Regions from separate parts of the Psychrobacillus sp. NPDC096623 genome, predicted to be linked through region 2. Evidence: riboswitches for the same ligand, from Rfam matches in the RefSeq annotation. Region 2 holds a riboswitch; the other holds the start of a gene.
The links. Region 2 has a riboswitch for S-adenosylmethionine ahead of metA (homoserine O-acetyltransferase MetA). Riboswitches for the same ligand answer to the same signal wherever they lie in the genome.

Region 1: another riboswitch for S-adenosylmethionine. It lies ahead of ACIQX2_RS04345 (methionine biosynthesis PLP-dependent protein); the one in region 2 lies ahead of metA (homoserine O-acetyltransferase MetA).

What each region holds. Positions count from the first base shown of each region.
Region 1 is NZ_JBIWER010000001.1:919,696-926,984, forward strand. Features, by position in the region: gene ACIQX2_RS04325 (TIGR00266 family protein) at 1-675, shown strand, start outside; gene ACIQX2_RS04330 (DUF2798 domain-containing protein) at 965-1,495, opposite strand; gene ACIQX2_RS04335 (TetR/AcrR family transcriptional regulator) at 1,773-2,336, opposite strand; gene ACIQX2_RS04340 (hypothetical protein) at 2,543-2,746, shown strand; SAM riboswitch class I at 2,828-2,934, shown strand; gene ACIQX2_RS04345 (methionine biosynthesis PLP-dependent protein) at 3,017-4,135, shown strand; gene metC (cystathionine beta-lyase) at 4,132-5,319, shown strand; gene ACIQX2_RS04355 (5-methyltetrahydropteroyltriglutamate--homocysteine S-methyltransferase) at 5,321-6,427, shown strand; gene ACIQX2_RS04360 (hypothetical protein) at 6,629-6,934, shown strand; gene ACIQX2_RS04365 (acyl-CoA dehydrogenase family protein) at 7,026-7,289, opposite strand, start outside.
Region 2 is NZ_JBIWER010000002.1:722,384-729,672, forward strand. Features, by position in the region: gene abc-f (ribosomal protection-like ABC-F family protein) at 1-1,445, shown strand, start outside; gene ACIQX2_RS08340 (methyl-accepting chemotaxis protein) at 1,608-3,614, shown strand; SAM riboswitch class I at 3,680-3,785, shown strand; gene metA (homoserine O-acetyltransferase MetA) at 3,862-4,770, shown strand; gene ACIQX2_RS08350 (NUDIX hydrolase) at 4,958-5,419, shown strand; gene ACIQX2_RS08355 (S-layer homology domain-containing protein) at 6,008-7,289, shown strand, end outside.

The DNA of each region.
Region 1 (7,289 bases), on a different contig from region 2:
TCCATGGAAACTATTTTCGGTGATGGCTCATCTGGTTCTGGTAATAGTGGACTTATGGGTAAATTAATGGGTGCAGGTAAACGTATGCTTACGGGAGAAAGTTTATTCATGACAACGTTTACTAATACCGGAAGCGGAAAAAGACATGTTTACTTTGCATCACCTTATCCAGGCAAAATTATTCCTATGGACTTGAGTCAATACCGTGGCAAAATTATTTGTCAAAAAGATGCGTTTCTTGCTGCTGCTAAAGGCGTTACGATTGGCGTAGAATTTCAGCGTAAATTAGGAGCAGGGTTCTTTGGTGGCGAAGGTTTCATCATGCAAAAGCTTGAAGGCGATGGTCTTGCTTTTGTTCATGCAGGAGGAACGATTCATAGAAAATCACTTCAGCAAGGCGAGGTTTTACGCGTAGATACTGGATGTCTTGTAGCAATGACTTCGGATGTAGATTATAATATCGAAATGGTAAAAGGAGTAAAAACTGCCTTATTTGGTGGAGAAGGATTATTCTTTGCTACTCTGCGTGGTCCAGGTACCGTATGGATCCAATCACTGCCGTTTAGCAGATTAGCTAGTAAGGTGTTTGCTGCTGCTCCACAAATTCCAGGTGGCGGTTCTAAGGGTGAAGGAAGTATCGCAGGTGGATTGTTTGATCTTCTAGGTGGAAAATAAATATAAGTATCGAAGAATGACTTTTTTAGAGTCATTCTTTTTTTGTTGGATTAAGAATTGTTATTGTTGCGTAAACTGGCTTAAATGTTGTGTGTACCCGGCTAATGTTGCGTATATTCCTTCCTATTTTGCGCATCCCTAAATGTATGTTGCGTATAATAAATTGTTGCGTAAACTGATTTCAATGTTGCGTACACGCGGCTTATTGTTGCGCATATGCCTTCCTATGTTGCGCTCTCACATATTTAATAGAAAAAAAGCTCAGACAATAAAATTGTCTGAGCATTTTTTAGTTATTTTGTACTTCTGGTACAACTTCCTCAACTTCTACTGGAGCTTTGCCATCTTGAGACTCATGTAATTTCACCATTGCAAAACGTGCGATCGGTTGAATTATTAAGCTTTCGGCAATGAGCACAATTACAAAGTTACGTGGCCAATTTTGAATCCAATTGCTGAAAACTTCAGTACTAAATCCGTTTCCTACTATATCACCAATAAACGTCATAGCGGCTGACATTCCTAACACAGTGAAAAGAATACGGAATAAGATTTTAGCATTAAAACTGTCTGTTGGTTTCGTAAATTTCGCCACTAAAGCTTCTGCAATACGTCCGAAAATTGTTGGTTCAATAATCATAACAATAATCCAAATAATCGGTAGGACCTTCAATATTTCCATTAATATCCCTACGTTAAATTCTCCTTCAGCGATAATGACACTAAATGATGTCATGAACAAAACTGTTAACGTAGAAATAATAGTGCCATACAAAAGGCCCTCTTTCCCGTTTCTTGGTAATCTTTTTTCTAAATGCATACTTAAATTATCTCCCTTTCAAAAAGCTAATTTTAGACCTTTGGAATGGTATAAGGTAAACAGTGACGATTGTGTAATAGTTGATAACGTTATGGAGGGAAAACGTTTGAAGTGTCGATAAATTCTTTATTTAATATCCTAGATAAAAACCATATTGTGATGGTTCTCGAGGACTAAAGATAGTACTTAGGTTCCTAAGTGCAATATTAAAGGCTGTTTCAATAAACAGCCGACAATTCCTACTATATAACAGAATCTTCATTACCTAATCTGTTTCTTAATAAAAACTCTTTAATAAGGTAGGTAATAGTTTTGCAATTGTTTTTAAAGGTTCGGTCGATTGTTGGGTCAAAGAAAGCATCATTGCTCCTTCAATTGATGCAGTCAATAATAATGAAATAGAAGCAGCCGTTTCATTCGAAAACCCATCCTCTAAAAGTTTATTACAGTACATTCGCTCAATCTTTTCATATAAATCACTGCAAGCTGTCCGGACAGGCTCGCTCATTGTAGCCATTTCACTAACAATGCTGCTAAATGTATAGCCACTAATAGTTCCATCCTTCTCAAAACTATTAACTAACTTGTTAATCATTGAAACTATGGCATCTTCAGTTGTTGAATGCTTACTGAATATATATTTAATATCTGACGTAATACCTTCTTTTAAAACGTGTAAACAAGTAAGTAGCAGTTCATCTTTGCCATTTGGAAAATGATGGTATAGAGCTCCTTTTGTAACATTACAGGCTTTCAAGATTTCATTGAGTCCAACAGCTTTGTAGCCTTTTTGCTGGAAAAGTGTTGTAGCAGTTTCAATCAAGAGTGATTTAGTATCCATATCTGACTCTCCTCTCCGACATACCGACTGGTCTGTTTTAAATAATAACAGTTTTTTAATATTATTCTAGTATTTTGTTTATTTAATTAAATGAAAGCGTTACCAAATCAATCCGCAGATTGTTTATGTACATTCCCTTCACCTCCATATAATAAATGAAGGAACGGTATGTCACAGGGTTCCTACAATAGGACGGGAGGTGTGTCATGTTGAATTCTTCTACAAGTATATGGGTTGGTTTGTTGGGGATTGTCTTAGGGGTGCTTGGTTTCTTTTATGCTCCACTTTGGTTAGGTGCTGGAGCAGTTCTATTAGGGCTAGCAGCATTAGCTTATTCTTACAAGTTAGTAGTAGGCTGGATATCTTTAATACTAGGGGTAATTGTTTTAATATTGACATTTTTGACATAATAATAATTAAAAAGCGTATTGTATTAATATCCACTACGTGTTAAGCTTATTTAAATTTAAAACTTTGATAATTTCATATATTTCTTATCCAGAGAGACGGAGGGATTGGCCCGAAGATGTCTCAGCAACCAGCCAAGTTGAGGTATGGTGCTAATTCCAGTAGACGTTTACCGTCTTGAAGATAAGAAGACAAACTTCGATATTTACTTGAGGGTTCTCTTCTTATTAGAGAATCCTCTTTTTTATTTTAATTGTAAAGGATGAATATTTATGACAAAAAACAGTATTGACACACAGCTAGTACAATTGGGAAATCATAGTGATGAAAAAACCGGGGCTGTAAACCCACCAATTTACCTATCCACTGCTTACAAGCATAATGGAATCGGGCAATCTACAGGATATGATTACACGCGTACAAAAAATCCAACAAGAGCTATTTTAGAAGAAGGAATCGCTAAACTAGAAGGCGGAGACGCTGGTTTTGCTTGCAGTTCGGGTATGGCCGCTATTCAATTGGTGCTATCCCTTTTCCGTTCAGGTGATGAAATTATTGCTCCTGAAGATTTGTATGGAGGAACGTACCGTCTATTTAACCAGTACGCAGACTCCTATAATATTCGTACTACATACGCAAAGTTTGAATCCGCCGCTGAAGTAAATGCTTTGATTACAGAAAATACAAAAGCCTTATTTATCGAAACGCCAACTAACCCTTTGATGCAAGAAATCGATATTCAACTATTTGCGGATGTAGCAAAAAAACATAATTTATTATTAATCGTAGACAATACGTTCTTAACCCCATATTTACAGCGACCAATTGAATTAGGTGCCCATATTATCATCCATAGTGGGACCAAATATATTGGGGGGCATAACGACGTTCTGGCAGGATTAGTTGTTACAAAAGGAACCGAACTAAGCGAACAATTGCAAACTAACCACAATGCTGCAGGTGCTGTTCTTTCCCCTTTCGATTCTTGGTTATTAATAAGAGGGTTAAAAACGCTTCACCTACGTATGAAGCAGCATGATGCAAATGCTAAAAAAATTGCCGAGTTTTTAAAACAGGAAGCTACCGTTAAAGATGTATTGTACCCCGGTATTGGTGGAATGTTATCATTCCGTTTACAGAAAAGCGACTGGGTTGCTCCTTTCTTAGAAAGACTTCAACTAATTGTTTTCGCAGAAAGCCTTGGTGGTGTGGAAAGTTTTATCACGTATCCTACTACGCAAACACACGCGGATATCCCTGAACAAGAACGGAACGCACGAGGCGTTGATAATAGCCTACTTCGTTTTTCGGTCGGAATTGAAGATGTAGAAGATTTAATCGCAGATTTAAAACAGGTATTGGATACCTTAGAAAGCGAGGCTACAGAATGAGTAATTACAAAGAATCGTTGGAAACTAGTCTAATTGTTGCATCTACACGAGGAGATTCAGAGATAAAAACTGGAGCAGTCAATGTCCCTATCTATTTATCCTCCACTTTCCATCAAGAAGGCTTTGATGATTTTGGACCTTATGACTATAGCAGATCTGGAAATCCTACGAGAGATGCACTTGAAAAAACCATTGCGGAATTAGAGGGTGGTGCGAGAGGATTGGCATTCGCATCGGGTATCGCTGCAATTTCATCCGCATTTATGCTTTTGTCCTCTGGTGATCATATCGTTATCACCGAAGATGTTTACGGTGGTACTTTCCGTTTTGTCACAGAAGTCTTGCCTCGTTTTGGAATCGAGCATACTTTTGCAGATTTTACTGATTTGGAGGCAATTGCAAATGCAATACAATCTAATACAAAACTAATATACATTGAGACGCCATCGAATCCACGCTTAGGTATTACAGATATTCCTGCTGTTGTCGAGCTCGCGAAATCTAATAATTGTTTAACTTTTTTAGATAATACATTTATGACACCTATTTATCAGCGTCCACTAGATTTAGGAGTTGATATAGTTTTACATAGTGCAACAAAATTTTTATCTGGACATAGCGATATTATTGCAGGACTTGCGGTTACAAAAGACGAGGAATTAGGAAAGCGGTTAGCGTTTATCCAAAACTCATTCGGCGCAATTTTAGGGGCACAAGATTCATTTTCTTTAATACAAGGCATCAAAACATTAAGTGTACGTTTTGAGAAATCTGCGAATTCTGCACAAAAAATAGCAAACTATTTAAACGAACATGATTTAGTGGAAAAGGTCTATTTCCCTGGCCTCTCGTCTCATCCTGGATATGAAACGCATAATAGGCAGTCTAGTAGTGCCGGTGCAGTTCTTTCCTTCCGTTTGCCAAATAGGTCTCTTGCAAAGTCTTTTGTTGAGAACGTTAAAATCCCTGTATTTGCGGTAAGTCTTGGTGGAGTAGAATCCATTCTCTCTCATCCTGCTCAAATGTCGCATGCTGCGATGCCTAAAGCCGAACGAGAAAAACGTGGAATAACAGATGGTCTTTTACGCTTTTCAGTTGGGTTAGAAAATGTAGAGGATTTAATCTCGGACTTTGAGCAAGCATTGGCAATTGCAGCCAAACAAAATGAGAAAGTAGGAATATGAAATGTCAAAATCATTAGTTGTAAATTCACCATTCAAAGCAGATCATGTTGGAAGCTTTTTACGACCAGCTCGCTTAAAAGAAGCTCGACTACAATTTGAAAATAACGAAATAACTGCAGATCAATTAAAGCAAATAGAAGACGAAGAAATCACAAAACTAGTAGCAAAACAAAAGGAAATTGGACTTCAGTCTGTTACAGATGGAGAGTTTAGACGTAAATGGTGGCATTTCGATTTCCTCGGTGGATTTGATGGCGTAGAATTTTACGATACAGACAAAGGGCTAACTTTTAAAGGCGTGCAAACTAGAGCCCACGGGGTTAAAGTAAATGGGAAAATTGGATTTAGCACTCATTATATGATTGAACACTTCAAGTTTCTTCAAGCTATTGCTGGTGATGCAGTAGCAAAATTCACCATACCTAGTCCAAATATGTTATTGTACCGAGCTACCATTGAAGATGGCATTTATTCAAACCAAGAAGAATTGTTTACCGATTTAGTAGTTGCTTATCAAGGTGTGATTCAAGCATTGTACGACGAGGGTTGTCGATACCTTCAAATTGATGATACTTCTTGGGCAACAACTTTTTCTGAGGAAGGAATTGCATCCTTAAAAGAAAAAGGTCTTCAATTGGATGAAGCATTGGCATTATCAGCACGTGCTATTAATGAGTCCATTACAAAACGTCCCAAGGATATGTTAATAACTATGCATATTTGCCGAGGAAACTTCAAGTCAACGTATATTACAAGTGGAAGCTATGAGTTAGTTTCGGAAACTATTTTTGCAGGATTAGATGTAGATGGTCTATTTCTAGAGTTTGACGACGAACGTTCAGGTGGATTCGAACCACTTCGTCATGTTAACCGTTCAGATTTATCAATTGTATTAGGGTTAATCACATCTAAACATGGAGATTTAGAAGATGCTAAGCTTATTAAAAATAGAATTGCTGAAGCTACTAAATATGTACCTCTTGACCAACTTTGTTTAAGTCCACAATGTGGATTCTCATCTACTGAAGAGGGAAACCTTTTAACGGAGGAAGAACAATGGTCGAAGGTTCAGCATGTTATTCAAATCGCTAATGATGTTTGGAAATAAAAAAATACAAATTACTAAAAGTGTGCATCCAAATAAAATCGGATGCACACTTATTAGTTTGATCATTTTGTTCATATTTTAACCGCGTTTTGCTAGTTCAATAAGATATTAAACTTTTTCCGATTCTACCTAAAATGTTTTAGACATGTTGCGCCGGGTAAATAGATAGCAGAGGTTACAAACTTGAAGGAGGAATTTAAGATGGGAAACCAACAGTATGAACACGCAACAGATGATATAGTGGAAGAAACTGGAGCGTATACATGTGAGGCTGGAATTACTAAAACTTTAAATAAGGGCGATAAATTCCCTTCTTGTCCAGAATCAGAAATAGCTACTTATTGGAAACATGCAGAAGGTCATCATCATAATTCAGGTGAACCTGTAACTGAATCTGGAAAGTATATTGATGAGGACGGCGACGAGATTGATTTAGTTGAGGGAGCGACATTCCCTAATTGTCCAAAAGCAGGAACTCCGACACAATGGAGACATGCTGGCAGCTAAGTCTTATCAGATATCTAATACTAATAAAGCTCGACCTAGTGATTAATTCTTGGGTCGAGCTTTTAATCATTCATTTGCTAAATTATCAAATCTATAAACCTAGGTTCTTTGAAATAATTACCTTCATTATTTCATTTGTCCCTGCGTATATAGAAGCTACTGGAATATCTCGATATCTTCTTGCAATTTTATATTCTTCCATATAACCATAACCACCATGCAATTGCATACATTCAATCGAAAGTTCTCTTGCAGTTTCGGTTAGCCAATATTTAGCCATCGACACTTTAGTAACTACTTCTTTACCTTCAATATGATCCTCTATTAGTGATTCTAAAAATGACTTTCCAAGCTC
Region 2 (7,289 bases):
ATAAAGTAGTACAGGGACTACAGCTTTCCGGATTCGTAGATCAATCCTTTGCTAGTTTAAGCGGTGGGGAACAGACGAAAATAATGCTAGGCAATATACTGCTGTCTAACCCAGATATTTTATTGCTGGATGAACCGACGAATCATTTGGATATATTTGCAGTTGAATGGTTAGAACAGTATTTGGTTGGCTATTCAGGAACTGTTGTTATTATCGCACATGACCGGTATTTCTTAGATAAGGTTGTCACTAAAATTGCTGATTTAGAGGATGGGGAACTTTCTCTTTATCACGGAAATTATTCTTCTTTTATTTTAGAAAAAGAAGCAAAGTTAATGCGTGAGTTTCAGGAATATGAGGAACAACAGAAAAAGATCAAAAAGATGAAAGAAGCGATTAGGCGTCTAAGACAATGGGCAAATGAAGCGATGCCTCCAAATCCTAAGTTATTTCGTCAGGCACGTAATATGGAAAGGGCACTAGAACGAATGGTGAAAGTAAAAAAACCACTTATTGATCCCAAAAAAATGGAGCTATCATTTGAGTTCGCTTCTAGAAGTGGCAAAGAAGTAGTTAAGATGAAGAATGTAAATAAATCATTCGGAGAAAAGGTTCTATTAGATAATGCGCAGTTCAATGTTTTTTGGAAGGATCGAGTGGCAATTGTTGGTCGAAACGGCTCAGGTAAGTCCACTATATTAAACTTGCTCCGTGGTGAAATTCCTACTGATCATGGAGAAGCACATTTAGGTAGTAATGTCCGTGTAGGATATTTATCGCAGCATTTTGAAATTCAGAACCCGAAGGCGAGGCTAATTGATGTCTTTCGTAGTGAGTTAAATATGGTGGAAGGTGATGCGCGCCATATACTTGCGAAGTTTATGTTTTATGGACCAGAAGTATTCAAGAGAATAGGTGATTTAAGCGGAGGAGAACGGATGAGGCTTCGCCTGGCACAGCTTATGCATCAAGATATAAATTTACTAATACTTGATGAACCGACGAATCATTTAGACATCGATTCGAGAGAAGTGCTCGAGGATGCCCTTGCCGATTTTGATGGAACTATTTTGGCTGTATCCCATGATCGCTATTTTCTAAATAAGTTATTTCCTAAAACTGCCTGGTTAGAGAATGGCCAGCTAACTACTTTTGAAGGAACATATGAGTGGGCTAGAGAAAAGTGGGACGAAATGCATTTTAAACAAGTGGTAGCAGATACAAAACCGAAAACAGCCAAAATTGCACAGCCTACGAACAAAAAGGAAAAAGAAAGCTCACTAGAAGAAAAAATTTCAGAGATAGAGCATGAAATTAGTTTATTAAAAGTAAAAATAGAAATAGAAAGTGATTGGGAAGTATACGAAACGCTGCTGGAATCTATTCAGTTGAACGAACAAAAGCTAGAAATACTCCTGATGGAATGGATGGAGAAAGAAGGATGAAAAGTCTAAAACACGTTGAAAAATCAAAGATTTGCAAAAATTTAGCGAAAAGTATTAACTAGACATCAAATATCTCGTATTGTGCCGATATAATAGTATAAATATGCCCTATATGAACAGTTCATATAGGGCATATTCAATACACAGAGAAGGAAGTTGGAAATGGGTAAATCTATAAAATGGAAGATAATTATTACGGTAATTGTTCTTATTATTGTGAGTATGATACCGCTAATATTAATCAGTACGAGTACAATTAGTAAAAAGACGGAAAACGAACTAATCGATCAGAGTCAAGTTATAATCAATGAAATGTCAGCAACAATTCAGAATTATTTAGCTGCATATGAAAAAGGAATACTGCAATTATCGACTTCCAACGATATATTGGATTTTCCAAATAGTGCTAAAGCTACTGATGAGGTCTTAACTAATCAATTAGAGAAAAATTTAGATACTAGATTTAATGAATTTAATTCTTTATATGATGCGGTGGCTTCTGTCTATATAGCCTTGCCGGATAAAACGATCGAAATAATTCCAGAAGCCGATCTAGGTGCAGATTTTGACCCTACATCCAGGGAATGGTATAAAAATGCTGTTTCCAACAAAGAGAATTTCAGCTGGTCTAAACCTTATGTGGATGTTGCTACTGGAGAATATGCAATTTCAGGTGCTAAAGCTGTTATCAGAGATGGGCAAGTGGTCGGAGTTCTTGCTATTGATATTTTACTGTCGAAGTTAACCGAAAAAGTCGCAAATAGTGAGTTAGGCTATGAAGGTTATCCGATTATTGTAGATGCAGATGGTAATGCTATTGTTCATCCGACACTATTTGGTGAAAATCTATCTGAGCATTCAGCTGTTAAGGAAATGCTCAATAGTTCTTCTGAAAGTGGTGAGATACATGAAGCAACAGAAGGAACCAATAATATTACTGTATTTACAACCTTGCCAGGACTGGAATGGAAACTGGGAGCGGTTTATGAGGAGAATAAAATAAATCAAACTTCAGATAGTATTCGTAACTTATTAATAATAATTATATTAGCTATAGAGGCAGCAGTAGTTATTGTCTTGTATTTCATCATCAGTCATATTTTAAGACCAATTGAGCACCTGAAAAAATTAATGGACTCGATAGCTGAAGGGGATTTAACCGTTCAAGCAAATATTAAATCTAAAGATGAAATAGGTCAGTTAGCAACTAACTTTAATAAAATGGCTACAAGTATGAATGAAATTATACAAGTAGTAAAAGAGTCTGCTAGTGATGTACAAACCAATTCTGAAAGCTTAAGTGCAGTTGCAGAGGAAACAAATGCTTCTGCAGAGCAAGTTTCTTTAGCTGTGAGTGAAATTGCTGAAGGTGCCTCAAAATCTGCAGAAGATGCAGGAGAAGTTACGGAGAGCTCTGTTCACTTAAGTGAGCAAATAAATCTGATTAACGAAAAGTCAGTCGTGATGACTGATATAGCTACAAAAGCGAATTCCATGAATACAAATGGACAAAGTCAAATGAGAGAATTAAAATCATCATTCGAAAATTGGGAGTCTAATCTCACTTCAATGTCTTCTCTATTTTCAACATTAGAAATTAGAGTAAAAGCAATTGGTGGTGTGATGGAAACAATTATGGAAATCTCTGCACAAACGAATTTACTCGCGTTGAATGCAAGTATAGAAGCTGCCCGTGCGGGTGAACATGGTAAAGGATTTGCTGTTGTAGCGGATGAAGTGCGAAAACTTGCAGAGCAGTCGGCAAAAGCAACAGAGGAAGTAAAACAAACTATTACTGAGCTACAGAGTGAATCTCAAATCGTTGGGAAACAAATGATAGACACTATTAAAACGTTCCGTGAACAAGGATCTGTTGTTATTGATACAGAAGTGACATTCAGTGAAATATCATTACTGATGAATAATTTGCAAGCTTCTATTGATTCCGTGTCTATAGAAATCGAACAGGTTTCTAATTATAAAGATCAAGTAGTAGATACAATTCAAGTGATGGCAGCAACTTCGGAGCAAACTGCTGCAGCGTGTGAGGAAGTAAGTGCTTCCTCCGATGAGCAATTACGAGCAATTCAATCGGTGGCAGAAGCATCAGAGACATTAACAAGTTTGAGTGAAAAACTGGCGAATACAGTAAATCGTTTCAAAGTTTAAAAGAAGTTGAATTATTCGAAAACACATGTTAATATTTTCTAATGAAGAACAATATAATTAAATAACTCTTATCAAGAGAAGCTGAGGGAAATGGCCCGTTGAAGCTTCAGCAACCTCTGACTTGTCAGAAAGGTGCTAACTCCTACAAGATAATTTCTTGAAAGATAAGAATCGAGAGCAAAACGTTCACCCTCTTTTCTTATTTTATAGGAAAAGAGGGTTTTTAAATTTAAAGGGGGAGAACAATTTGCCAATAAATATTCCTAAACAATTGCCGGCAGCTGAACATCTAAAAAAAGAGAAAATATTTATAATGGATACCGATCGAGCAATAGCCCAAGATATACGCCCATTAAACATCATTATTTTAAATCTGATGCCCGAAAAAGAGAAAACCGAACTTCAATTACTACGATTATTAGGAAATACATCGCTACAAGTAAATGTGACTTTTTTACATATGGCAACCCATGATTCCAAAAATGTGAGCAAAACTCATTTGGATACTTTTTACACGACATTTAACAAAATTGAACATCGAAAATATGATGGAATGATTATCACTGGTGCGCCAATCGAGCATTTACAATTTGAGAACGTTAATTATTGGAGTGAAATGACGAAAATAATGGATTGGTCCAAAACGCATGTAACGTCCGTTCTGCATATTTGTTGGGGAGCACAAGCAGCTCTTTATCATCATTACGGAATCGGAAAATACGACTTGCCTAAAAAATGTTTTGGGGTGTTTAACCATTGTTTAACCGATCCAACTGTACATTTAGTTCGAGGATTTAATGATGAGTTTAATGCACCAGTATCACGTTACACAGCTGTTTCCTACGAGGAGATTAAACAAGACAATCGGCTATTATTATTATCAAGTTCAGAGGATGCAGGTGTTTTCCTAGTTATTTCGAAAGATAAAAAGCATATTATGATTACTGGTCACTTAGAATATGATGCAACGACACTTGCTGACGAATATAAAAGAGACATCCATAAAGGTGTAGAGATAGACGTTCCGGAAAACTATTATCCAAACGATGATCCATCACAAAAACCAAAGAACTCTTGGCGCTCTCATACTCATCTGTTATTTTCTAATTGGTTGAACTATTATGTGTACCAAGAAACACCTTATGAATGGGAATGACCTCAGATTTTTAAATTGCTTGTTCACTTGCTATAGGTTAGCAAGAATGGAAACATTTAAAGTTAATGCAATGGTAGTAGATTAAATATATAGAAGGTATAGATAACATCTTCAAAATTTAAAGACCTGTCGAATTCCACATCAAAATCCTATTTACAAATCTCAGCAACTAAACAAGGAGGATATGATGAGTTACATACAAACAATTCGAAAGTTAATTGGAAATGAAATGCTTATGACTGTAGGTTGTGGAATTATAATTGAAAAAGAAAATCAAATTTTATTACAACATCGTACGGATCGAGATGTTTGGGGTATTCCTGGAGGCGTAATGGAGCCTGGAGAATCATTTCTTGAAACTGCTTTGCGAGAAACATTTGAGGAAACGGGTTTAAGAGTTGAACAATTACAGTTGTTTGGTCTTTATTCAGGTGAAGATGGATTTGCAGAATATCAGAATGGAGATAAAGTTTTTAGTGTCCAGATTATATTCCATTCAAGCAGTTTTTCAGGAGAATTACTTCATAGCTCTGAAGAAAGTCATGAACATCGATTCTTTTCCAGTAATAACCTACCTCATTTGAACTCGCATCAAGAGCGATTCATTCAGGATTGGGTAAATCAGGTGAACTTGCCGGTAATTAGTTAATATAACTGAATATAATTAGTCAAAATAACGACCTATCTCTAATACAGATCAGTATTTCCCTTATTCAACTAACTGGTTCTTTAGTAAAACGATTAAATTCTGATAAAAGATTAACATAAACAGGGGGAGACTTAATTCATAGACTATTTGAGCTTTGTCTTATTTGGTGATTGCGCTTCAAATTGTTTCTCCAAACACTTACCGATGAAGGAGGAGCTATCAAAAAGATACCCGCTGTTTCAGTTAAAGAGGTACCATGTTCAATCATGTAATTTAGTACGTCTATTTTAAACTGATGTGTGTAATTTTTATATTGTTTTACGAATGCTTCAGAAAAACTGTACCCCAATTGTTAGAAAGTATCTAACAATTGGGGTACAGTTCATTTTGTTCTTTTTTCACGGTCAAAACCAACATTCAGTGTGAAATGTTACACTCAAAATATCTGGTAGCTCAAATTTCAAGCTACTTCAATGTAATAGAAATGGTTTTTGCCTGCTATATAACTAAATATAGGACATTTGATACGAGAAATTGATTAGTTCTGTCGCTATAATAAATAGAGTTTGAATAGAGAGGAAGTTTTCATTGAAAAGGTTATTACACGGCTTGATGGCTGTATCATTGAGTCTTGCCATATTTGTTATTCCTGCTGTATCAGCCATAGCTGATGGATTCCCAGATGTCGCGAGTTTTAATAAAGAGATTGACTATTTGACCGAATTAAAAGTAATCAATGGCTATTCAGATGGTACATTCCGGCCATCCGCGAAACTTACACGTGCACAAGCGGTTGTCATGATTATGCGGTCGATTGGTATGCCAGAATCTGTAGCACATATAAAAGATCCAGGTTACTATGATGTCACGCAATCTAGTTTCGGCTATAAAGAAATTTTAGTTGCCTCGAGTGCAGGGATAATAAGTGGGAAAAGTAAAACTCATTTCGATCCAACAGGGCATATCACGCGTGCCGAGATGGCTAAAGTGGTCGGAAACGCTTTTAAACTGGAAGGTGTGTATGAGCTAGGATTTAAAGATGTCTCTAGAGACTACTGGGCATCCTCATATATCTCATCATTGGCTACAAACAATATTACGGTTGGATATAATGATGGAACGTTTCGCCCAACACAGCCGATTGACCGTGCCCAATTTTCAGCATTCCTTGCGCGAATCATGAAGCCAAATTTCCGCCCATCCACAGGAAAATCAGCCCATTCCATCCTAGACCTGGCAGTAGAATCATCATCCATCGTAGATCTAGTAAAACATCCCCATAAGCCGATTGTTTACTATATTGATGGGAAGTCCAAATCACTTGTCATGCTAAACGTAGAAACGAAATCGAAAAAGGTTGTGGAACTGACACATCCTGCTGAAAAGCTCGTGATTAAAAACGGCAAAATTTTTGTTACGCAATTAATACAAGCAAGAAGCCCCTATAACTTCATGGAGACCCAAAAAGGACTCATCAATGTGTACGAGGCTGAAGATCTTTCTTTCCTAAAAGCAGTAAATGTTAATATCGATCCTTTTGATATCGCTGTGGATGACGCAGAAACACTGATTATTTCTTCAGGTTCGGACCAAGGCATCAGTTCAGAGATTCATACGTATAACTGGCAAACATCAGAACATTTATCATCTGCCAATCTCTTCCCGCAACAATTGATTGAACTGTCACCAACACAGAACAAAGTCTATTCGGTTGCTAGTTCTCATTATACCGGTAAAATGGAAACATTTAGCTTAAGAGAAGGTAAAATCAGTAAGGAAACCATGGTACCTCGATTCTTTAATACGATGAAATTGAGGGGCTATACACAAATGTCCCCTGACGGCAATGTTATTTATAATGGAGACGGGA